Regions from separate parts of the Faecalibacterium sp. IP-3-29 genome, predicted to be linked through region 2. Evidence: predicted binding sites of a transcription regulator. Region 2 holds the regulator's gene; the other holds the start of a gene.

Region 1 (11,526 bases), 1.1 Mb from region 2:
CCTTCAGCGAGGAGACCTATGCACATGCCAAGCAGACCCTGACCGACCCCAACAGCAAGTGGTCGAAGCTCATCAACTGTATGCTGAACCAGCTGGACCCCAACGTGGCCCGCACCACGGCCCTGAACCTGGGCTATGAGGCCTTCTTCCGCGGTACCAAGACCATCCGCGAGAATCGTGTCAAATATCAGTGCAACATTCCCTGGCTGATCCTGTTTGACCCCACCTCCGCCTGCAATATGCACTGCGTGGGCTGCTGGGCCGGTGAGTACGGTCACAAGAACAACCTGAGCTTTGACGATATGGATAAGATCGTCACCGAGGGCAAGGAGCTGGGCGTTTATCTGTACATGCTCACCGGCGGTGAGCCGCTGGTGCGCAAGGTTGATATCCTCAAGCTGGCCGAGAAGCACAACGATGTGCAGTTTGCCATCTATACCAACTCCACCCTGATCGATGAACCGTTCTGCAAAGAGGTCGTCCGTCTAGGCAACATCGCCTTCATGCTGTCCATCGAGGGCACCCCGGAGACCAACGATGCCCGCCGCGGCGAGGGCCACTATGCTGCCGTTATGCGCGCGATGGATCTGCTCAAGGAGCACGGCATCCTGTTCGGCACCTCCATCTGCTACACCCGCGACAACATCGAAGCCGTTACCAGCGATGAGTTCATGCGTTTCCTCTGCGATAAGGGTGCACACTTTGGCTTCTACTTCCACTACATGCCCGTGGGTAACGAGGCAGCGCCTGAGCTGATGCCCTCTCCCGAGCAGCGCAAGTACATGATCCAGCGCATCCGCTATCTGCGCAGTGAAGCCTGCGATATCCCGTTCTACCCCATGGACTTCCAGAACGACGGCGAGTTTGTGGGCGGCTGCATTGCCGGCGGCCGCAACTACTTCCACATCAACTCGGCCGGTGACGCGGAGCCCTGCGTGTTCATCCACTATTCCAACGCCAACATCCACGACAGCAGCATCCTGGAGATCCTGCAGAGTCCGCTGTTCATGGCCTACCACAACGGCCAGCCCTTCAATAAGAACCATCTGCGCCCCTGCCCCATGCTGGAAAACCCCGAGCTGCTGCGCAAGATGGTTCACGAGACCGGCGCCCACAGCACCGACCTCCAGAGCCCGGAAAGCGTGGATCATCTGTGCGACAAGTGCAAGAGCTACGCCGCCAACTGGCAGCCGACCGCCGACGAGATCTGGTCCCATACCAAGATCCGCGAGAGCCGTTACGAGAACTATAAGGATTGGAAGCCCAATCAGCAGTAATTGCAGGTACTCCCCCTGAAATCCCCCTTTTGGTATATCTGCCCTGAAAGCCGAAGCTCCCCCTTCCCCAAGCGCCGAGACAGCGCCGGGAAGGGGGAGCTTTGCGTTTCTCGGCTGCTCTGAGAAAATCGTGTGGTAGGAATACAAAAACCGGCCCCGCCTCCCATGCAGGAGACAGAGCCGGTTTTGCGATTCTATTGTGTTTGGGATCACTCGTCGTCGGGGTCACCGAAGGCATCGTGATAGAGGTTTACCATGCCGGATTCGTCGTTGCGATTCAGGCCGTGGAACACCAGCTTTTTGATGACATCATAGATGACCGCGAAGAGCGGCACACCGATGATCATGCCCACAAAGCCCCACAGGCCGCCAAACAGCAGGATGGCGAACAGCACCCAGAAGCTGGAAAGGCCGGTGGTGTTGCCCAGGATCTTGGGTCCGATGATGTTGCCGTCCACCTGCTGCAGCACCAGAACGAACAGCACGAACCAGAGCGCCTTGATGGGGTTCTGGATCAGAATGAGCAGGGTGGCGGGGATGGCACCGATGAAGGGGCCGAAGAAGGGGATAACATTGGTCACGCCGATGATGACCGACACCAGCAGGGCGCTGGGGAACTTGAAGATCAGGCAGGCGATATAGCACAGCACGCCGATGATGGCAGAATCCAGGATCTTGCCGTTGATGAAGCCGCCGAACATCCGGTCAGCGTAACGGACTTCCTCCATGATGAGGTCGGCCCAGCGGGGCTTGACCAAACTATAAAGGATGAGCTTGCCCTGCTGCCCGAACTTCTTCCGGCTGGCCAGCAGATACACCGAAACGATGAGGCCGATGACGAAATTCTTGATCCAGGTCACCACGTTCACCACGCCCACAGCGGCACCGCTGAGGATGTTCTGCATGGAGGGGAGCAGGGTGTTTTTGATCCAGGCATCCAGGTTGGCATCCAGGCTGTCGTAAGAGTTCTCGATGAAGTCCAGCAGCTTTTTGTTGTTGGCAATGAACTCCTGCTTGGAGATCCACTCCACAAAGTCGCCGATGTTGTCCCGCGCCGTGAAGTACAGGGCGGTCACGCTGTTGATGAGCTGCGGCACGATCATCATGATCAGAGCGTAGATCAGCAGCAGGCCGAACAGGATGGTCAGAGCAACGGCCAGCATGTTGGCAAAGCGGTGCATCCTTTCCGGGAACAGCTTGTGGAGAAATGCTTCAATCCAGTTGCACACCGGCTTGAGCAGATAGGCAATGACACTGCCGTAGATAAAGGGCATCAGGATGCCGGTCAGGGTTGAAACGGCATTGCCGAAGCCCTGAAAGCGGTAGATCAGGAAAAAGAAGAGGATGCTCAGGCTGATCGCGCCAAAGCCTGCGAACATTCCGTAGAGATAGGGTTTGATATGCGGTTTTTTGTCCATCATGTCATGGAAACTCCATTCCTGCCGCAGACAGCAGGATTCCCTGCGGCAATGTCAGCGCTTGTTGCTCCTGCGCCAGATGTGCAGCTTTTCGGCTTCGGCGATCAGCTCGTCCCGGAAATCGGGGTGTGCCACACTGATCAGTGCTTCTGCCTTTTCCCAGCTGGTCAGACCCTTCAGGTTCACACAGCCGTACTCGGTGCACAGGTAGTGCACGTTTGCGCGGGTGTCGGTGACGATGCTGCCGTTTTCCAGGGTAGGACGGATGCGGCTCTCCAGCTTGCCGGTCTTTTTATTCATAAAGGTAGAGGACAGGCAGATGAAGCTCTTGCCGCCATTGGAAAGGTATGCGCCCAGAACAAAGTCCAGCTGACCGCCTGCACCGGAAATGTGCTTGATGCCTGCACTCTCCGCGTTCACCTGACCGAACAGGTCAATATCCACCGCATTGTTGATGGAGATGAAGTTGTCGATGGCGGAGATGCTGCGGATGTCGTTGGTGTACTCCACGGGAGCGGCCATGCACTCCGGGTTGTCGTTCAGGTAATCGTACATCTTCTGGGTGCCTGCACCAAAGGCGTAGACCTGACGGCCCCTGTCCAGATTCTTGTGGCGGCCGGTAATCTTGCCTGCCTTTGCAATATCCACAAAGGCATCCACATACATCTCGGTGTGCACGCCCAGATCCTTCAGGTCGCTCTGCGCGATCAGGTTGCCGATGGCGTTGGGCATACCGCCGATGCCCAGCTGCAGGCAGGCACCGTCGGGGATCTGCGGGACGATGAGGTTTGCTACCTTCAGATCGACCTCGGTGGCGGCACCGGCAGCGGCCATCTGGCCGATGGGCGGGTTGCTGCCCTCCACAACACCGGCAACCTGGGAGATGTGCACCCAGTTCTCGGTGCCGCCCAGGCATTTGGGCATGTTCCGGTTGACCTCAACGATGATCTTCTTGGCCTTATCGCAGACGGCACCCAGGTGGGAAGCACAGGGGCCAAAGTTGAAATAGCCATGCTCGTCCATGGGGGTCACCTGGAACACCGCCACATCCACGGGGTCAGAGCTGTCGCGATAATAGCGGGGCAGTTCAGAGTAGCGGATGGGGGAGTAGAAAGAGAAGCCCTGGGCGATGGCCTTGCGCTCAATGCCGCCCATGTGCCAGCTGTTCCAGGTCATGTGGGCAGCAGGATCCTCGATCTGGAAGATGGCGGGCACCCACATCAGGATGCCGCCGCGGAAGTTGACATCCTCCAGCTCGGGCAGACGCTTTGCAATGGCAGCGTCCACTGCAACGGGGGTGTTCACGGCCCAGCCGTAATCCACCCAGTCGCCGCTTTTGACCAACGCGGCAGCCTGGTCAGCTGTCATTTTCTTCTGCGCATACAATTCCGTAAAATCCATTATAAACCATCCTCTCTTACAATAACATAAAGGAATTGTAAATTCCAACTTAGTTATATCATTAACAAACGGGAGAATCAATACTTTCCTAGCAAAAAACAGGGCTGGATGCAATATAACTAAAAATCTTAGCTTTTTGTAGAGATTCTTTGGTGCACAAAAAATAAATTTTACACAAAAAATACTTGATAAAATTTTGACGATGTGCTTTACTTATAGCGTAGCAGGATGCAGCGTGGCACTGCGGGTAAGATTGTTTAAAAATTAACGATACACCGTAGCAGAAGAAAAGAACATCTTGCACAGCAAACTGGAAAGTGCTATCATGTCAGAACCAATGCGCTTTTCAAAGGCGCGCAAGGAGGACAAAACCGATGGCAACTGCAGTTTACCCCGGGTCGTTCGATCCGGTCACACGAGGTCATCTCGATATTATCAAGCGCGCGGCAAAGATCAACGATCATCTGATCGTGGCCGTGCTCATCAACAGTGCAAAGCACCCATTGTTCACCGTGGAGGAGCGGGTGGCCCTGCTGCAGGAATGCTGCAAGGGGATCCCCAATGTCACGGTGGAGAGCTTCGACGGCCTGACCGTGGAGTTCGCCAAGAAGCGCCACGCTTCGGTCATGGTGCGGGGCCTGCGGGCGGTAACGGATTTTGAAAACGAGATCCAGCTGGCGCAGACCAATCACGCGCTGATGCCCGGCATTGAGACCATGTTCCTTGCAACCAGCATCAAGTGGAGCTATCTTTCCTCTACCATTGTAAAGGAAGCCGCTCGCTACGGCAGCAGCATCTCCAAGTTCGTTACTCCGAATGTGGAAGCTGCCGTGGAGCAGAAGATGGCCGAGCTGCGCAGCAGGGGAGAGAACGTCTGACCCCCATTCCTTATGCAAGAAACGCTTCGGCGTTTTGATAAAACAGTCTTTCTTAAATCACAACATACACAATCAGGAGGCTATTCACATGAAAAAGATCGTTATCGCATCTGCATGCCGTACCGCCATTGGTAAGTTCGGTGGCACCCTTGCCAACGTCCCCGCTGCTGAGCTGGGCTCCATCGTCATCAAGGAGGCTCTGAACCGCGCAAACGTCAAGCCTGAGCAGGTCGATCATGTTTACATGGGCTGTGTGATCCAGGCTGGTCTGGGCCAGAACGTTGCCCGTCAGGCTTCCCTGAAGGCTGGCCTGCCCATCGAGACCCCCGCTGTCACCGTCAACGTGGTCTGCGGTTCCGGTCTGAACTGCGTGAACATGGCTGCTCAGATGATCGAGGCAGGCGATGCTGATATCGTGGTCGCAGGCGGCATGGAGAACATGGACATGGCTCCCTTTGCAATGATGAAGGGCCGTTACGGCTACCGCATGGGCGCTCCCATGGGCAAGAGCGAGCTGGTCGATACCATGGTCAACGATGCTCTGTGGGATGCCACCGGCTTCAACAAGCACATGGGCATGACCGCTGAGAATGTCTGCACCAACGAGACCTTCCAGAAGAAGTACGGCTACAGCCCCATCAACCGCGAGATGCTGGATGAGTTCTCTTACAACAGCCAGGTCAAGGCTGACAAGGCCATCAAGGACGGCGCTTTCAAGGATGAGATCGTTCCTGTTGTCATCAAGGGTAAGAAGGGCGACACCGTGTTCGATACCGATGAAGGCCCCCGTCTGACCCCGGTCGAGAAGCTGGCAACCCTGAAGCCCGCTTTCACCAAGGACGGCATCGTGACCGCAGGCAACTCTTCCGCCATCAACGATGGCGCTGCTGCTCTGGTCATTATGAGCGAGGAAAAGGCCAAGGAGCTGGGCGTTGAGCCTCTGGCAACCTGGGTCGCTGGCGCTCTGGCCGGTGTTGAGCCCGAGGTCATGGGTCTGGGCCCCATCGCAGCAACCAAGAAGGTCATGGCAAAGACTGGCCTGACTGTTGCTGATATGGACCTGATCGAGGCCAACGAGGCATTTGCTGCACAGTCTGTGGCTGTCAGCCAGGCTTTGAACTTCGATATGAGCAAGGTGAACGTCAACGGCGGTGCAATCGCTCTGGGTCACCCGGTCGGCGCTTCCGGCGCTCGTATCCTGGTCACCCTGCTGTACGCTATGAAGCACCGTGGTGCTCACAAGGGTCTGGCTACCCTGTGCATCGGCGGCGGCATGGGCTGCGCTACCATCGTTGAGATGTAAGCTCCCCCTTTGGAATTGAATTGAATGACAGCCCGCGCCCCGGCTCAGACCGGAGACTCTGCCGGGGCGCGGGAGCTGTTTTGAAACACTGAGAATCTGAATTGGAGGTTTTCACAATGGCTTTTGTAAAAACCGAGGTGCAGGGCGCTGTCGAGATCATCACCATCGACCGTCCCAAGGCACTGAATGCCCTGAACCCTGAGGTTCTGGCAGACCTGAAGGCAGCTTTTGAGGCTGTCGATCAGGAGACCATCCGCTGCATCGTCCTGACCGGCGAAGGCGACAAGAGCTTCGTTGCAGGCGCTGATATCGGCTCCATGAGCACCATGACCAAGGCAGAGGGCGAGGCCTTCGGCAAGCTGGGCAATGACGTGTTCCTGATGATCGAGAGCTTCCCCATCCCCGTCATTGCAGCCGTCAACGGCTTTGCACTGGGCGGCGGCAATGAGCTGGCCATGAGCTGCGACATCCGCATCTGCTCTGACAACGCCGTGTTTGGTCAGCCCGAAGTTGGTCTGGGCATCACCCCGGGCTTCGGCGGCACCCAGCGTCTGGCACGTTTGGTCGGCATGGGCATGGCAAAGCAGCTGGTCTACTCTGCCCTGAACATCAAGGCGGACGAGGCCTACCGCATTGGTCTGGTCAACGCCGTGTATCCGCAGGCTGAACTGATGGAGAACGTGCTGAAGCTGGCTGGCAAGATCGCCAAGAACGCTCCCATTGCAGTGCGCAACTGCAAGAAGGCCATCAACGGTGGCATCAGCCTGCCCATTGAGAAGGCTGTGGAAGTTGAGGAGAAGCTGTTCGGTGCTTGCTTCGAGACCCACGATCAGCAGGAAGGCATGGCCTGCTTCCTGAGCCGTGAGAAACCGAAGCCCAAGGCAGTGTTCACCAACAACTAATCCGTTACATAATTTTTGATATTAAAGGAGAGATTTCCTATGAAGATCGGTGTTATCGGCGCTGGCACTATGGGCCAGGGCATCGCAAAGGCATTTGCACAGGTTGAGGGCAACACCGTTGCTCTGTGCGACATCAAGCAGGAGTGGGCTGAGAACGGCCTGGCAAAGATCAAGAAGGGCTACGAGAAGCTGGTTGCTAAGGGCAAGATCCCCCAGGAAAAGGCTGACGCGATCGTTGCAGCCATCACTCCGGGCCTGAAGGAAAATCTGTGCGCAGACTGCGACCTGGTCGTTGAGGCTGCTTTTGAGGATATGAAGGTCAAGCAGACCACTTTCGGCGAGCTGGATAAGATCTGCAAGCCCGAGTGCATCTTCGCTTCCAACACCTCCTCTCTGTCCATCACCGAGATCGGCAAGGGCCTGAGCCGTCCTCTGGTCGGTATGCACTTCTTCAACCCCGCTGACCGCATGAAGCTGATCGAGGTCATCGCTGGCTGTAACACCCCCGCCGAGACCGTTGAGAAGATCAAGGAGATCTCCGTGGCCATCGGCAAGAACCCTGTTCAGGTCAACGAGGCTGCAGGCTTTGTGGTCAACCGCATCCTGATCCCCATGATCAATGAGGCTGCCTTCATCAAGATGGAGGGCGTTTCTGATATCGCAGGCATCGACACCGCTATGAAGCTGGGTGCCAACCACCCCATGGGACCCCTGGAGCTGGGCGACTTCATCGGCCTGGATATCTGCCTGGCCATCATGGATGTCCTGTACCATGAGACCGGCGACAGCAAGTATCGCGCCTGCCCGCTGATCCGCAAGATGGTTCGCGGCGGCAACCTGGGCTGCAAGACCGGCAAGGGCTTCTACGTTTACAACGCAGACCGCACCAAGACCCCTGTTGACCAGCTGTAATTTCTGATAAACATTTCTCCCGGCCGTGGGGAAAGCGGTCGGGAGGAATTTGTTTGCAACCGGGAAGGGGAGAACCCCGACCCCGGGAGATAAAAAACACCCGTTAGGAGGATATAGCGATGGATTTTACTCTGTCCAAGCAGCAGCAGATGGTGCAGAAGATGTACCGTGAGTTTGCTGAAAACGAAGTCAAGCCCCTGGCTAAGAAGGTTGATGCAGAAGAGTACTTCCCCAAAGAGACCGTCGAGAAGATGGGCAAGCTGGGCATGATGGGCATTTACTTCCCCACCTCTGTCGGCGGTGCAGGCGGCGATGTGCTGTCCTACGTCATGGCAGTGGAGGAGCTGAGCAAGGTCTGTGGCACCACCGGTGTCATCGTCTCCGCTCACACCAGCCTGTGCGCTGCTCCTATTTATGAGAACGGCACCCCCGAGCAGAAGGCAAAGTATCTGCCCAAGCTCTGCAGCGGTGAGTGGCTGGGCGCTTTCGGCCTGACCGAGCCGGGCGCTGGTACCGATGCACAGGGTCAGCAGACCATTGCCAAGGAAGAGGATGACTGCTGGGTTCTGAATGGCTCCAAGATCTTCATCACCAACGCCGGTTTCGCTGATGTCTTTATCGTCATCGCTGTCACCGACCGCGTTCTGGATAAGAAGGGCCGCCCCACCAAGCTGTGCTCTGCCTTCATCGTTGAGCGCACCGATCCGGGCTTCTCCGTCGGCAAGGCTGAGGATAAGATGGGCATCCGTGGTTCTTCCACCTGCGAGCTGATCTTCGAGGATTGCCGTATCCCGAAGGATCGTATGCTGGGCGTGCGCGGCAAGGGCTTCCAGCTGGCCATGGCTACCCTGGACGGCGGCCGTATCGGCATCGCTTCTCAGGCTCTGGGCATTGCCGAGGGCGCTCTGGAGGAGACCGTTGCCTACGTCAAGGAGCGCAAGCAGTTTGGCCGCAGCATCTCCGCATTCCAGAACACCCAGTTTGAGCTGGCTGAGATGAAGGCCCGCGTTGAGGCTGCCAAGTATCTGGTCTACGCTGCCGCTCTGAAGAAGCAGCAGGCCATGGACGGCGCAAAGGTCCGTTACAGCGTGGAGGCTGCTCAGGCTAAGCTGATCGCAGCCCGCACCGCAAGCGATGTGACCCGCCGCTGCCTGCAGCTGTTCGGCGGTTACGGCTACACCCGTGACTACCCCATCGAGCGCATGATGCGTGATGCCAAGATCACTGAGATCTACGAGGGCACCAGCGAAGTGCAGATGATGGTCATTTCCGGCGCTCTGCTGAAGTAAGGGAGGTAAGATTTACAATGAAAGCAATTGTTTGTGTAAAGCAGGTTCCTGATACCTCCGGCAAAGTCGCCGTCAAGGCAGACGGTACTCTGGATCGTGCCTCTATGGCCACCATCACCAACCCCGATGACCTGAACGCTCTGGAGGCTGCTCTGAAGCTCAAGGACGCTACCGGCTGCGAAGTCGTTGTCATCACCATGGGTCCTCCTCCGGCCGAGGGAATGCTGCGTGAGCTGCTGGCCCGCGGCGCGGACAAGGCTGTTCTGGTCTCCGGCCGTGAGTTCGGCGGTTCCGATACCTTTGCAACCAGCCAGATCCTGGCTGCTGCTGTCAATAAGATCGGCGTTGGCCCTGAGGACGTTGTGTTCTGCGGCCGTCAGGCAATTGATGGCGACACCGCACAGGTCGGCCCCCAGATCGCTGAAAAGCTGCATCTGCCTCAGGTCACCTATGTGGCTGACATCCAGAAGGATGGCAACACCCTGACCGTGAAGCGTATGCTGGAAGACGGCTACATGATGGTCAAGGTGCAGACTCCCTGCCTGCTGACCTGCATCAAGGAGCTGAACCAGCCCCGTTACATGAGCGTCAATGGCATCTTCACCTGCTACGACAAGCCCATGGAAGTGTTCGATTACAACGCTCTGAAGGATGATCCGCTGATCGAGGTCGACACCATCGGTCTGAAGGGTTCTCCGACGAACGTCTTTAAGTCCTTCACTCCTCCGCAGAAGGGCGCAGGCACCATGCTGACTGGCGACGACACCGCCGCACAGCTGGCAGGTATCCTGGCCAAGAAGCACCTGATCTGATGAAAGGAGCATAGGATTACAATGGCTGATTTTAACGAGTACAAGGGCGTTTGGGTCTTTTGCGAGCAGCGCCAGGGCAAACTGATGCCCACCGATTTCGAGCTGGTCAGCGAGGCCCGCAAGCTGGCTGATGAGCTGAACTGCGAAGTCACCGGCCTGCTGCTGGGCGATAACGTGGACGGCATTGCCAAGGAGCTGGGCGGCTATGGCGCTGATAAGGTCATGGTCTGCGACAGCCCCCTGCTGAAGGATTACACCACGGACGCATACGCCAAGGTCGTCTGCGACATGGTCAACGAGTACAAGCCCGAGGTCCTGCTGATCGGTGCCACCAACATTGGCCGCGATCTGGGCCCCCGCTGCGCAGCCCGCCTGCACACCGGCCTGACCGCTGATGCTACCCACCTGGATATCGACACTGCAAAGTACATCGACTTCCTGAAGGAGAGCTCCACCATCGATCTGTCCAAGCAGAAGTTCGATATGGAAGACCGCAACCTGAAGATGACCCGTCCCGCATTCGGCGGCCATCTGATGGCTACCATCATCTGCCCCCGCTTCCGTCCCCAGATGTCCACCGTGCGTCCCGGCGTTATGAAGAAGGCTCCCTTCGATCAGGCTAAGGCAGATGCCTGCCAGATCGTGAAGCCTGCTTTCGAGCTGTCCGCTGCCGACATCAAGACCGAGGTCCTGAGCGTCGAGAAGGCTGCTGAGAAGCTGGTCGATCTGATCGGTGCCGATGTCATCGTCTCCGTTGGCCGCGGCATCAGCAAGGATGTCAACAAGGGCATCGAGCTGGCTGAGCAGCTGGCTGCTGCACTGGGCGGCGGCGTTGTGGGTGCTTCCCGTGCCGTTACCGATGCAGGTTGGATGACCGCTGACCATCAGGTCGGTCAGACCGGTAAGACGGTCCACCCCAAGATTTATGTTGCTCTGGGCATTTCCGGTGCCATCCAGCACACCGCTGGTATGCAGGATTCCGAGTGCATCATCGCCGTCAACAAGAACGAGAGCGCACCTATCTTCGGTGTTGCTGACTACGGCATCGTGGGCGATCTGTTCAAGGTCGTTCCCGAGCTGATCAAGCAGATCGAGGCTGCCAAGGCTGCTGAATAAGCATCTGATTTTCCCCGAACCCTGATTGTGATAAGGCCGCCGCGCAGTGGAAACGCTGTGCGGCGGCTTTTTGCGTCTCCGGAAAAGCGCTCCGTTCTATCCCACCTGTTCCCGGAATAAAATGACACCAAGAGCGGACAGGAAAGGAGCGCGTACCATGGAGTTGAAGATCTTTCGGGATGCCCTGCCGGCGGCGGGGACAAACTGTACCCTTAAGG
Region 2 (11,526 bases):
TCAGGCTCTCCATGACCTCCTGACCCATGGCACGCTCGGAGACCTTGGCACAGAAATCCTTGGCAACCTTGTAGTTGACATCGGCTTCCAGCAGGGCCATCCGCACCTCGCGCATGGCGGCTTTGATGTCGGCCTCGGTCAGCTTGCCGTGGCCGCGCAGCTTTTTGAACACACCGGCAAGGCGGTCGGTCAAAGATTCAAATGCCATGTTCGGTGCTCCTCTCAAAATAGTAATGGTGTCAGCTCTCGTTGACTTCGTCGATGGAGCGGATCAGCCCCAGCATCTTGTTCAGCGTTGCTGCATACTCAGTGGTGGTGAGCCTGGCATAGGGGCCGGTGCACTCGAACCGCGCGTCAATGACCAGCTGTTCCAGCTCCTCCAGCTTTTCCTGCACCCGGCGGTAGCGGCCTGCAAAGCCAACCTTGGCTTCCAGCTCTTTCAGGGTGGTCTCGCCATGCTTGATGGCATCCCGTGCGCCCTGACGGGTGATCCCGAAGTTTTCCCCGATCTCACTGAGGGAGAGGTCGTCGTTGTAATACTGGTTCAGCATCTCGCGCTGCTTGGGCGTGAGCACCTCGCCATAAAAATCGAGCAGATAGCCCATTTCAAAGTCTTTTGCCATGATGCGTTCTGCCCTGACCTCCATTTGTTGTAAAGTTTATTTGCTTTACATACGGAGTATAGCAGACATTCTTTTCCTTGTCAAGGCTTTTTTCCATCACTCTGCTGATTTTTCGGCAGATTTTTCTCCATTTTGTCCAATTGCGGCTTGACGCTGGGCACAGGATGCGCTACCTTATAGGTATGAAACCTCTCAGTCTAGGCCTGATGGCTTTGCCAGCTCCCCTAACAGGGGAGCCCTTGGCATGGCAGACAGTTCTGTGCTGACTGCTCAGGTTTGCGTAAGGGAGGAATTTCGTGGCAATCTATCCAAACATCTACCAGACCCTGGTCCCCTGTCCGATCGTGGAGCTGCGGGGCTATCTTGCCGCCTGCGGGCTCAAAGGGCGGCTGTATGCTTACCTTGATTATAATGGGCCCACCGGCACGTCCCGCGATTCGGTGGCCGAGGGGATGCTGGCCCTTGCGGCGGAAAAGCACAAGCTGCTCCCTGGCCAGCCCATCATTGAAGCGGCCTCCGGCTCCTTTGCCATGGCGCTGGCCCTTGCCGGGCGGACGGCGGGCCACCCCGTGGTGCTGACCATGCCGGAGGATGCCCCGGCCCTGCGGCAGGAATACCTGCTCCGGCTGGGGGCACAGATCCTGCATTCCCCCGCCCAGCGGGGCCTTGCGGGGGCCCGGGCGCTGGCAGAGACCACCGCCGCCGAAAAGGGCTGGTACTATATGAACTGGCTTGCCAACGACGATAACCCCGAATACCATCGCCGGGTGACCGGCCCCGCCATCGTGCAGGCCATCTCCCGGGAGGGCCGCAGTCTCGTGGACACCATCACCGTCGGCGTGGGCAGTGCGGGCACCATCACCGGCGTAGGCGAGACCATCAAGGCCTGGACCAACGATGTCCGCATCGTAGCCGTGGAACCCTTTGAGAATCAGGCTCTGGGCGGCGGCTTCACCGGCGGGCACGGCATCCCGGATATCGGCTACGGCATCGTGCCGGGCAATTACAACGCCTATGTTGTGGATAATGTAGCCGCCGTTACCAGCACCGATGCCAACCGCGCTGCACAGCGGGTCCTTGCCACCGATGCCATTCCCGCCTCCCCTGCCGCCGGTGCAGCCCTCCACGCCGCTGCACAGCTGATTGCCACCGGCACCAGCCGCTCGGCGCTGGCCATCTTCAGCGGACGGCAGGCATTTAATCTATAAAGAAAAGAGAGTTCCAAATGACCAAGGATATGACGACCGGCCCGATCACACCGCTGCTGGTCAATTTCACCATTCCCCTTGTGCTGGGCAACCTGTTCCAGCTGACCTATAACGCCGTGGACAGCATCATTGTCGGCAAATTCGTGGGCGAGGATGCCCTTGCCGCCGTGGGCACCTCCAACCCGCTGATGACGCTGGCGATCCTGTTCATCAACGGTGTCTGCCTGGGTGCAGGCATCCTTGTCAGCCTGGCGTTCGGCGCAGGCGACACCGAGCTGGTGGAGCGTCAGGTCTCCACCACCGCCATTGCAGGCTCCGTCTTTTCCCTGGTGTTCTCGCTGACCTGTGTGATTTTGGCAAATCCGCTGCTCCGTCTGCTGCAGGTGCCGGAAGAGATCCTTCCCATCGCTGTGAACTACCTGCGCATCGTGTTCGGCGGGCTGCTGTTCACCTTCTTCTATAATTTCCTCGCCGCCACCATGCGCGCGCTGGGCGACAGCAAAAGCGCGCTGTACTTTCTGATGATCAGTTCGGTGCTGAACATCGGCGGTGACCTGTTCTTTGTTGAGGTGCTGGACTGGGGCTCCGAGGGCTGTGCCCTTTCCACCGTGCTGAGCGAAGCGCTCTGCTGCGTGTTCTGCCTGATCTATATCCGCTGGAAGGTCCCTGTGTTGCAGCTGGGCAGGCGCTGGTTCATTTTTGACTCCTCGCTGCTGAAAAAGACCATCAGCTACGGCTGGACCAGCGCCATGCAGCAGGCCACCGTTCAGCTGGGCAAGATCGCCATTCAGGCCATCGTGAACACCATGGGTGTCAGCGCCATGGCAGCCTTTGCCGCCGCAGGCCGCATCGATGACTTTGCCTATGTGCCCCAGCAGAACATCGGCCATGCCACCACCACCCTGATGGCCCAGAACCGCGGTGCAAGTAAAAAAGAGCGTGTCCGCGCCAGCTTCTTCTGCGGCCTGAAGTTGGAGTTCCTCTACGCCATTTTTATCACCGCTGTCTGCTTCTTCTTTGCCGAGCCCATCATCCGGCTCTTCGTCACCGATGCCGCCGTGGTGCATCTGGGAGTGCGCTTTTTGAAGCTGGTCTCCCTGTTCTATCTGATGCCCTCGCTGACCAACGGCATCCAGGGCGGCTTCCGCGGCCTGGGCGACCTTAAGATCACCCTGAACAGCAGCACGCTCAACATGGCAGGCCGTGTGGCGGCCGCTGCCGTCTTTGTGCTGCTGATGAAAATGGATATCGAGGCCCTGCCGTACAGCTATGTTGTGGGCTGGATCCTCATGCTGGTCTATGAAGTCCCCATGATGGTGAAGTATCTGCGGAAGGGCGAACTGTAAGCCCGACACCGCCCCGGGCAGGTCTTTTCTCTCACTCAGTCCGCTCGATCTCCCGGTACAGCCATTCCAGTGCATCAGAGATTCCGCCCAGCTGGTCGATGAGCTTCTCCTTCACGGCCTTTTTGCCGTCCAGCATGGTGCCCACGTCCATTACCAGCTCACCGGTGCGGAGCATCAGCTCCGAGTAGCGCGCTGCCGTAATGCCGCTGTGGCCTGCCACAAAGCCGGTGATGCGCTCCTGCATCTGCTCGAACCACCGCATGGTCTGGGGCACGCCCAAAATCATGCCGGAGTGGCGGACCGGGTGCACCGTCATGGTCGCCGTGGGCACGATAAAGCTGCGCCGGGCGCTGACTGCCAGCGGGATGCCGATGGAGTGGCCCCCGCCCAGCACGACCGTGGCACTGGGCTTTGAGATGCTGGCAATGAGTTCTGCCAGCGCCAGCCCGGCCTCCACGTCCCCGCCCACGGTATTGATGAGCACCAGCAGGCCCTCCACAGCAGGGTCCTCCTGCACTGCCACCAGCTGCGGGATCACATGCTCATACTTGGTGGTCTTCTGACCCTGCGGGGCCTCCACATGGCCCTCGATCTGGCCGATCACGGTCAGGCAGTGGATGGCATGGGGGCCGCGGGTGCGCCACACCGTGCCCAGATCCTCCAGCTGTTCCTTTTCCAGCCGCTGCTGTTCGGTGGTTTCCTTTTCATCTTCCGGCATGTTGGCTCCTCCTCAGGGTGTTTTTTTCAGTGTTCCCGGGGATCGAAGCAATATGCGGCGGTTAAGATTTCTTTACTTTGAAAAAAATTGGCCCAGAGGATTTGACATTCTGTCTCATTGCAGTATACTTTATACTAAGAATAAGATTGACAAGTATATATCATTATTGTTCAGAAACTGTCTTAATCGCCGGTGCACCTTGCAAGGCGCAAAGAGACCGGCATTCCCTTTGGATGAAAGGAGAACCATTTCCATGAACAATCCCGGCAAAGCTTCCCTTCCGGTGATCAAGCGCCTGCCCAAGTACTACCGCTACCTGCGGACGCTGAAGAACGACGGCATCACCAGCATCTCCTCCCGCGAGCTGGCCGCCCAGATGGGCACCACAGCCTCTCAGGTGCGGCAGGATTTCAACTGCATCGGCGACGTGAACGGCCGCCAGGGCATCGGCTACTCGGTGGAGAACCTGCTTTCCATCCTGGAGCATCTGCTGTTCGGCAACGGTGACCTGCTGCCCACCATCCTCATCGGCTGCGGCCGGTTGGGCAAGGCAGTCAGCCGCTTCATCACCACCGACACCAACGGCTACAAGCTGATCGCAGCCTTTGACAATTCCCCCAGCGAGGTGGGCAAAGAGATCAACGGCATCCAGATCTTACACGTTGACGAGCTGGAGGCCTTCTGCGCAGAGCATAAGCCTGAGGTGGCTGTGTTCTGTGTGCCCCGCAGCGGTGCGGAGGAGCTCAGCGGCCGGCTGGTCGAACTGGGCATCAAAGGCTTCTGGAACTTCTCCCACTACGACCTGTCGGTGCCCTACCCCGAAGTGGTGGTGGAGAACGTCCACCTGGGCGACAGCCTGATGAGCTTGGGTTACCGCCTGCGCAATCAGGACTGATCTATTCTTATAGCATATCACAGAAAACAGGCAGCCCTCTCCCCCCGAACGAGCAGAGAGGGTTGCCTTTTTATGAGGAGAGCAACTATGGCGAAGCTATACTTCCGATACGGTGCCATGAACAGCGGCAAAAGCACCGCGCTGATGCAGGTGGCCCACAACTACGAAGAGCAGGGAATGCGGGTGCTGATCCTGAAGCCCCAGGTGGACACCAAGGGCGGCGGCGAGCTGGTCAGCCGCCTGGGCGTGCGCCGCAGGGCTGACCTGCTCATCCCGCCCGAGGTGGATGTGTTCGAAGCCGTACGCGCCGCCTCAGCCGGGGAGCAGCCGCTGGCCTGCGTCCTCTGCGACGAGAGCCAGTTCTTTACCCCGGCACAGGCCGAGCAGCTGTTCATGGTCACGGTAGACCTGAACATCCCGGTCATCTGCTACGGTCTGCGGTCAGACTTCTCCCTCAAGGGCTTCCCAGGCTCCACCCGTCTGCTGGAGCTGGCCCACACCATTGAGGAGATGAAGACCATCTGTACCTGCGGGCGCAAGGCCACCTGCAACTGCCGCAGGGTCAATGGGGAGTTCGTCTTTGAGGGCGAGCAGGTCGCCATCGATCTGGAAAACGATGTGCAGTACGTCAGCATGTGCCCCCAGTGCTATTTCAAGGCACGGCGGGCGTTTTACGCCAAACGGAACGCACAGTAAGTGTCGATCTCCGGCAGTCACAGGAGCCACCCTTCCTGCATGAGAGCCCGGAGCTCCCAGGAGTTTTTTACAATTTTCAGAGCGCTGCCCAGCCGGGCGGCGCTCTTTTTTGCCTGCCGCCTTCCAAAGTGATATATCAGTTGTATCCAACGGCGAACGTTTTTTGCGCAATTGATATATCAGTTCACAAAACAGCGATATCGTCACTTTTTTCACATGTTGTATACAACAATATACCGTCAATTTCGCAATAAGTTACAAAAACATTGCAATTTTAGAGGTTCCGCCACACTTTCTCGGCCCGTTTCTATGCAATCTATCCAACTATGCAGATTGCATAGTTTTTCGCCCCAAGTTTATTCATTTCGGCAATGCCGTCAAATCGTCGCAAATCACAAGAGCAATATTTGTTCGTTTTTTGTCCGTATCACTTCAATTTACATCTTTCTTTTTCCCATTCCTTTTGTTATCATATTTGTATACAACGAGCCTTGTGCAGTAAGGCCCGCTCGATGTTTTTTGATTTATTAGGAGGAGAACAACAATGAGCAAGGCAATTTCCCGTCGTGATTTCCTGAAGGTCACCGGTGCTGTCGGTGCAGCTGGTCTGCTGGCTGCCTGCGGCGGCAATGGCGGCGCTGCTTCCAGCACCGCTTCTTCTGCAGCCGAGGCTGCTTCCGTGGCTGGCCTGAGCAGCGATCCCGTTACCCTGACCATGAGCTGGTGGGGCGGCGAGTCCCGCCACAACGCTTACCAGGAGGCCCTGAAGGCTTTCTCTGCTGAGCACACCACCATCACCGTCAACCCCACCTTCGCTGCATGGTCCGGCTGGGAGGACACCATGTCCACCAAGTTTGCAGGCGGCGTGGCTGAGGATGTCTGCCAGATCAACTGGAACTGGCTGTACAACTACTCCGGCAACGGCCAGACCTTCCTGGATCTGAACAGCGTCACCGATTACCTGGATATGTCCCAGTGGGACGACGCAAAGCTGGGTGCCTGCAACGTTGCAAATGCACAGCAGTGCGTGCCCATCTCCATGACCGGCCGTATCTTCTACTGGAACATGACCACCTTTAACAAGGCCGGCATCACCGAAGTTCCCTCCACCGAGGACGATCTGTTTGCAGCCGGCAAGGCTTTCCAGGAGAAGCTGGGCGATGATTACTATCCCCTGCACCTGGGCGCATACGACCGTATGATCCTGATGGTGTTCTACCTCGAGTCCAAGTACGGCAAGGACTGGGCAGATCCCACCACCTCTACCCTGAACTACACCGCTGATGAGATCGCCGAGGGCATCGACTTCATCAAGAGCCTGGTCGACGGCCACGTCATCATGCCGCTGCCCACCTACTACGGTGCAAACGGCGACGGTGCTACCCACCAGTCCAACGAGTGGATCACCGGCAAGATCGCCGGCATCTTCGAGTGGGATTCCGCTGCTTCCAAGTACCAGGACGCTCTGGACGAGGAGAACAAGCCCGGCTTCACCGTTGGTGAGGAGATCAAGTTCGGCGATTACAACGGCGGCTTCTCCAAGGTCTCCATGGGCATGGCCATCACCAAGACCTGCAAGAACCCCGCTGAGGCTGCTACCCTGATCGAGTACCTGTGGAACGGCGACGGCGCTGCCATCATGGGCTCCGAGTGCGGCATCCCCGCTTCCAAGGCTGGTCTGGCTACCGCTCAGGCTGCCGGTAAGATCAACGAACTGGTCGCTGAGGCAAACAGCAAGGTCATGAGCTTCGTTTCCTGCCAGCTGGATCCCCTGTTCGAGTCTTCCGATCTGAAGGCTACCGGCACCGGCACCTATCAGGAAGTGTTCGATACCGTCGACTACGACAATAAGAGCGGCGCAGATGTCGTTGACGTTCTGCTGGACGGCATGTCTGCTGTTGGCTACACTGTCTGATCTTCTTTGCTGACCTGAGTCAAATTACATATCAGGGGCATCGTCCACCCGTAGGCCCGATGCCCCTTTTTTCTCAGGCACAGGTTACAATTTTCTGACAAATCTGTTGCCAAAGTGTGACATAAGGTTTGTTGCACTGATTTTCACCAAAGGAGGATCCCCGGATGAAAGAAAGCAAAGCGCCCTCTCTCGGGCGTACCCCCGCACAGAAGTTCCTGGATAAGTGGCAGGGTCTGATCTACCTGATCCCCTGGATCATCGGCTTTGTCGTGTTCAAGGCCATCCCCTTCGGTCAGTCGCTGTATTACAGCTTCACCGACATGAACTTCTTCAACGGCATCCACCAGTACGGCGTGATGAACTACGTCACCGCCTTCTCTGATGCCAAGGTCACCAAGGCTCTGGTCACCACCTTCAAATACGCCTTCATCACCGTGCCCCTGAAGCTGATCTTTGCTCTGTTCATCGCATACATCCTGAACTTCAAGATTGCCTGCGTGAACCTGTTCCGTACCGTTTACTACATCCCGTCCATTCTGGGCGGCTCCGTTGCCATCGCCGTGCTGTGGAAGGCCGTTTTCCGTGATGATGGTCTGGTCAACACCATCATCCGCGCCATCACCTTCGGCCACGCACAGGGCCCCTCCTGGCTGAGCGACCCCAACTATGCGCTGTGGATCATCTGCTTCCTGCGCATCTGGCAGTTCGGCTCCGCCATGGTGCTGTTCCTGGCCGCCCTGAAGGGCGTGCCTGCAGACCTGTACGAGGCTGCCACCATCGATGGTGCCGGTAAGTGGAAGCAGTTCTTCTCCATCACTGTTCCCATGATCACCCCCATCATCTTCTACAACCTGGTCACTCAGATCTGCCAGGCTTTCCAGGAGTTCAACGGCCCCTTCATCATCACCAACGGCGGCCCGCGCAACTCCACCACCCTGATCTCCATTCTGGTTTACAACTACGCCTTCAAGTCCAACCAGATGGGCATGGCTTCCGCTCTGGCCTGGATCATGTTCGTGATCGTCTGCATCCTCACGATCATCGCCTTCACCAGCCAGAAGAAGTGGGTCTACTACTCGGATGAAAGGTAAGGTGTGACAGTATGGGAATGAAAGCATCCAACGCCATTGCGACGTTTTTTAAGTATCTTGTCCTGATCCTGGTGGGCCTGATCATGATCTATCCCCTGCTGTGGATGGTCAGCGCTACCTTTAAGGACAACAGCGAGATCTTTGCAGGCATCGGCCTGTGGATCAAGAACCCCACCCTGGAGGGCTACAAGAACGCGCTGAACAACTTCGGCGGTTCCATCAACATCCTGCAGGCCATGCTGAACACTTATTCTTATGTTCTGCCCAAGGTCATCTGCACGGTGGTCTCCTCCTGCATTGCAGCTTACGGCTTTGGCCGTTTCGACTTCCCGGGCCGGAAGATCCTGTTCAGCATCATGCTGGCCACCCTGTTCCTGCCTCAGGTCGTTCTGAACGTTCCTCAGTTCCTGCTGTACACCAAGTTCGGCTGGGTCAACAGCCCGTTCTATCTGGCCATCTGGGTCCACACTGCATTTGCAACTGAGACCTACTTTGTTTACCAGCTGGTGCAGTTCATGCGCAATGTCCCGCGCGATCTGGACGAGGCTGCCGCCATTGATGGCTGCAACTCCTTCCAGACCCTGTACAAGGTCATTGTCCCCATGCTGATGCCTGCTCTGGTGTCCTGCGCACTGTTCCAGTTCATGTGGAGCTGCAACGACTTCATGGGCCCCCTGCTTTACGTGCAGACCCCTGCAAAGTACCCCATGTCCCTGTTCGTCAAGCTGTCCATGGACGGTGATACCGGCTTTGCCTGGAACCGTATCCTGGCCCTGTCCCTGATCTCCATCCTGCCGCAGCTGATCGTTTTCTTCTGTGCACAGGATCAGTTCGTCGAAGGTATCTCCGCCGGTGCTGTCAAGGGCTAAGCACCCCCTCTGCGGACAGAACCATTGACTTTCGATGAATAAGCAACGCCCCCTGTGCGCAGCACAGGGGGCGTTGTTCTTATCCGCGGTGGCTCTTGCGGTATTGCAGCGGCCCCGTTCCCATCGTCTCGCGGAACACGCGGCGGAAATGGGCGGCGGAGGCAAAGCCGGTCTGCTCGGCCACCGCGCTGATGTTCAGGTCGGTGCTCTCCAGCAGACGCTGGGCAGCCTCGATGCGGCGGCCATTGATGTAATCCACAATGGACTGGCCCGTAACCCGCCGGAACAGCCGGCTCAGATAATAGGGCGACAGGTAGAACCGCGCAGCCACATCTGTCAGGGAAAATTTCTGCTGGTAGTTGGCTGCAAGGTAAGCGCAGATCTGTTCCACCGTCTCGTTGCGGGGGCGGATGTCCTGCTTTTCACTGCGGCACTCCTGCTCCACATAGTGCAGGATGAGGGTAAGATAGATCATGCCGGGGCTTTCCGGCTCGCTCTCGGCGCTCTGCATCATGCCCAACAGGGTGCGCAGGCGGCCTGACCACTGCACCGGACCGTACAGGGCCGTTTGTGCTCCCGGCTCGAACAGCGGCATGAAATCCCGCTGCATCAGGTTCTTGAGCACCGGGAGAACGCCCGCCGGAAACCGGCAGCCGAGGAGCTCAGGGGCAATGTGGCCCGCCTGCTGCAGCAGGCCCCCGCCGGGGCCCAGCAGCAGCACACAGCCCGGGTTTACCAGCAGGCTCTCGCCGCCCCGCACCAGCGTAAAGCTGCCGCCGGACACCAGAATGATCCGGCAGATCTCCTCCTCCTCAGCCAACTCATACTGGCCGGTCTGGAACCGCAGCGCCTTTGCCGTTACCCGGCCGCTCCATTTTTCCCGTTCCGCTTTCATCCGCACACCCCATTCAACAGTTTCTTTTTCTCAGTGTACCATGCCCGCCACCTGTGGGCAACCCATAAATCTTTCAACATCCAAGGAGGCATCCTGTTTATGAAGCTTTCCCTGATCCGTTCCATGACCCGCAGCGCCGTGTTCGAGCTGGAAAACGGCCTGTGCTATCGTCCGGCGCATCCCTTCACCGTTCAGCTGAACGGCGAGACCGTTTACACTGCCTGCGAGACCAATGTGTTCTCCCTGTTCAGCCTGCTGCCCGGCACCCCCTACACGGTTGCCGTGCAGGCTGAGGGCGAGACCCTGACCCTCGATTTCACCACTGAGGCTGAGACCTTCTTTGTGGACGCATCCCGCTACGGCCTGGTGGCCGATGGCACCACCGACAACACCGGCAAGCTGCAGGCTGCCCTTTCCACCTGCCCCAAAGGCGGCACGGTGTATGTGCCCGCCGGGCGCTACCGCACCTCCAGCCTGTTTATGAAGAGCTGCACCACCCTCTACCTGGAAAAGGGCGCTGTGCTGCTGGGCGACAACGACCGCACCCACTACCCCATCCTGCCCGGTGTCATCCCCAGTGAGAACGAGGTGGATGAATACTACCTGACCGGCTGGGAGGGCAACCCGCTGGACAGCTTTGCAGGTCTTTTGAACATCACGCAGGTGCACGACGTGGTGGTGACCGGCGAGGGCACACTGGACTGCGATGCCCAGAACGGCGACTGGTGGATCAACCAGAAGGTCAAGCGGATCGCATGGCGGCCCCGCGCGGTGGCCGCGGTGGACAGTGAGAACATCTGCCTGCACGGCATCACGGTGCAGAACAGCTACTCCTGGACCATCCACCCCATCTTCGTCAAGCATCTGGATCTACTGAACTTCAACATCAACAACCCCTACAACGCTCCCAACACCGACGGCATTGACCCCGAGAGCTGCGAGTACATCCGCATCATCGGTGCGAACATCCACGTGGGTGACGACTGCATTGCCATGAAAGCCAGCAAGGTGTTCCTGGGCATGAAGCTGAAAAAGAGCTGTGCGCACACTGTGATCCGGAACTGCCTGCTGGACAAAGGCCATGGCGGCATCGTCATCGGCAGCGAGATGAGCGGCGGCGTGAAGGATATGGTGGTGACCCAGTGCCTGATGGATCACACCGACCGCGGCCTGCGGGTCAAGACCCGGCGCGGCCGCGGCAACACCGCCGTCATCGACGGGCTGGTGTTCCGCAATGTGGAAATGCGCGGTGTCAAGGCTCCCTTTGTCA

What was found. Region 2 encodes Rex, which represses fermentation and respiration genes when NADH is low (regulators of the CRP and FNR family bind a similar motif). Its sites were predicted from a motif close to ATTGTTAANNNNTTAACAAT; they were not measured.
Region 1: coaD (pantetheine-phosphate adenylyltransferase) is a predicted target of Rex. The motif match lies at 4,349-4,368, and genes of this name have one in related genera.

Annotation. Positions count from the first base shown of each region.
Region 1 is NZ_CP094471.1:1,350,556-1,362,081, forward strand. It holds gene MTP40_RS06430 (radical SAM protein) at 1-1,277, shown strand, start outside; gene MTP40_RS06435 (AI-2E family transporter) at 1,487-2,698, opposite strand; gene MTP40_RS06440 (butyryl-CoA:acetate CoA-transferase) at 2,750-4,096, opposite strand; gene coaD (pantetheine-phosphate adenylyltransferase) at 4,471-4,974, shown strand; gene MTP40_RS06450 (acetyl-CoA C-acetyltransferase) at 5,063-6,277, shown strand; gene MTP40_RS06455 (enoyl-CoA hydratase-related protein) at 6,394-7,179, shown strand; gene MTP40_RS06460 (3-hydroxyacyl-CoA dehydrogenase family protein) at 7,219-8,091, shown strand; gene MTP40_RS06465 (acyl-CoA dehydrogenase) at 8,211-9,380, shown strand; gene acrB (acryloyl-CoA reductase electron transfer subunit gamma) at 9,398-10,192, shown strand; gene acrA (acryloyl-CoA reductase electron transfer subunit beta) at 10,214-11,308, shown strand; gene MTP40_RS06480 (DUF3794 and LysM peptidoglycan-binding domain-containing protein) at 11,466-11,526, shown strand, end outside.
Region 2 is NZ_CP094471.1:2,423,209-2,434,734, forward strand. It holds gene ffh (signal recognition particle protein) at 1-208, opposite strand, end outside; gene MTP40_RS11585 (sigma factor-like helix-turn-helix DNA-binding protein) at 240-623, opposite strand; gene MTP40_RS11590 (pyridoxal-phosphate dependent enzyme) at 920-1,831, shown strand; gene MTP40_RS11595 (MATE family efflux transporter) at 1,849-3,177, shown strand; gene MTP40_RS11600 (ClpP family protease) at 3,209-3,895, opposite strand; gene MTP40_RS11605 (redox-sensing transcriptional repressor Rex) at 4,149-4,790, shown strand; gene MTP40_RS11610 (thymidine kinase) at 4,878-5,486, shown strand; gene MTP40_RS11615 (ABC transporter substrate-binding protein) at 6,031-7,401, shown strand; gene MTP40_RS11620 (carbohydrate ABC transporter permease) at 7,566-8,492, shown strand; gene MTP40_RS11625 (carbohydrate ABC transporter permease) at 8,504-9,361, shown strand; gene MTP40_RS11630 (AraC family transcriptional regulator) at 9,441-10,256, opposite strand; gene MTP40_RS11635 (glycoside hydrolase family 28 protein) at 10,356-11,526, shown strand, end outside.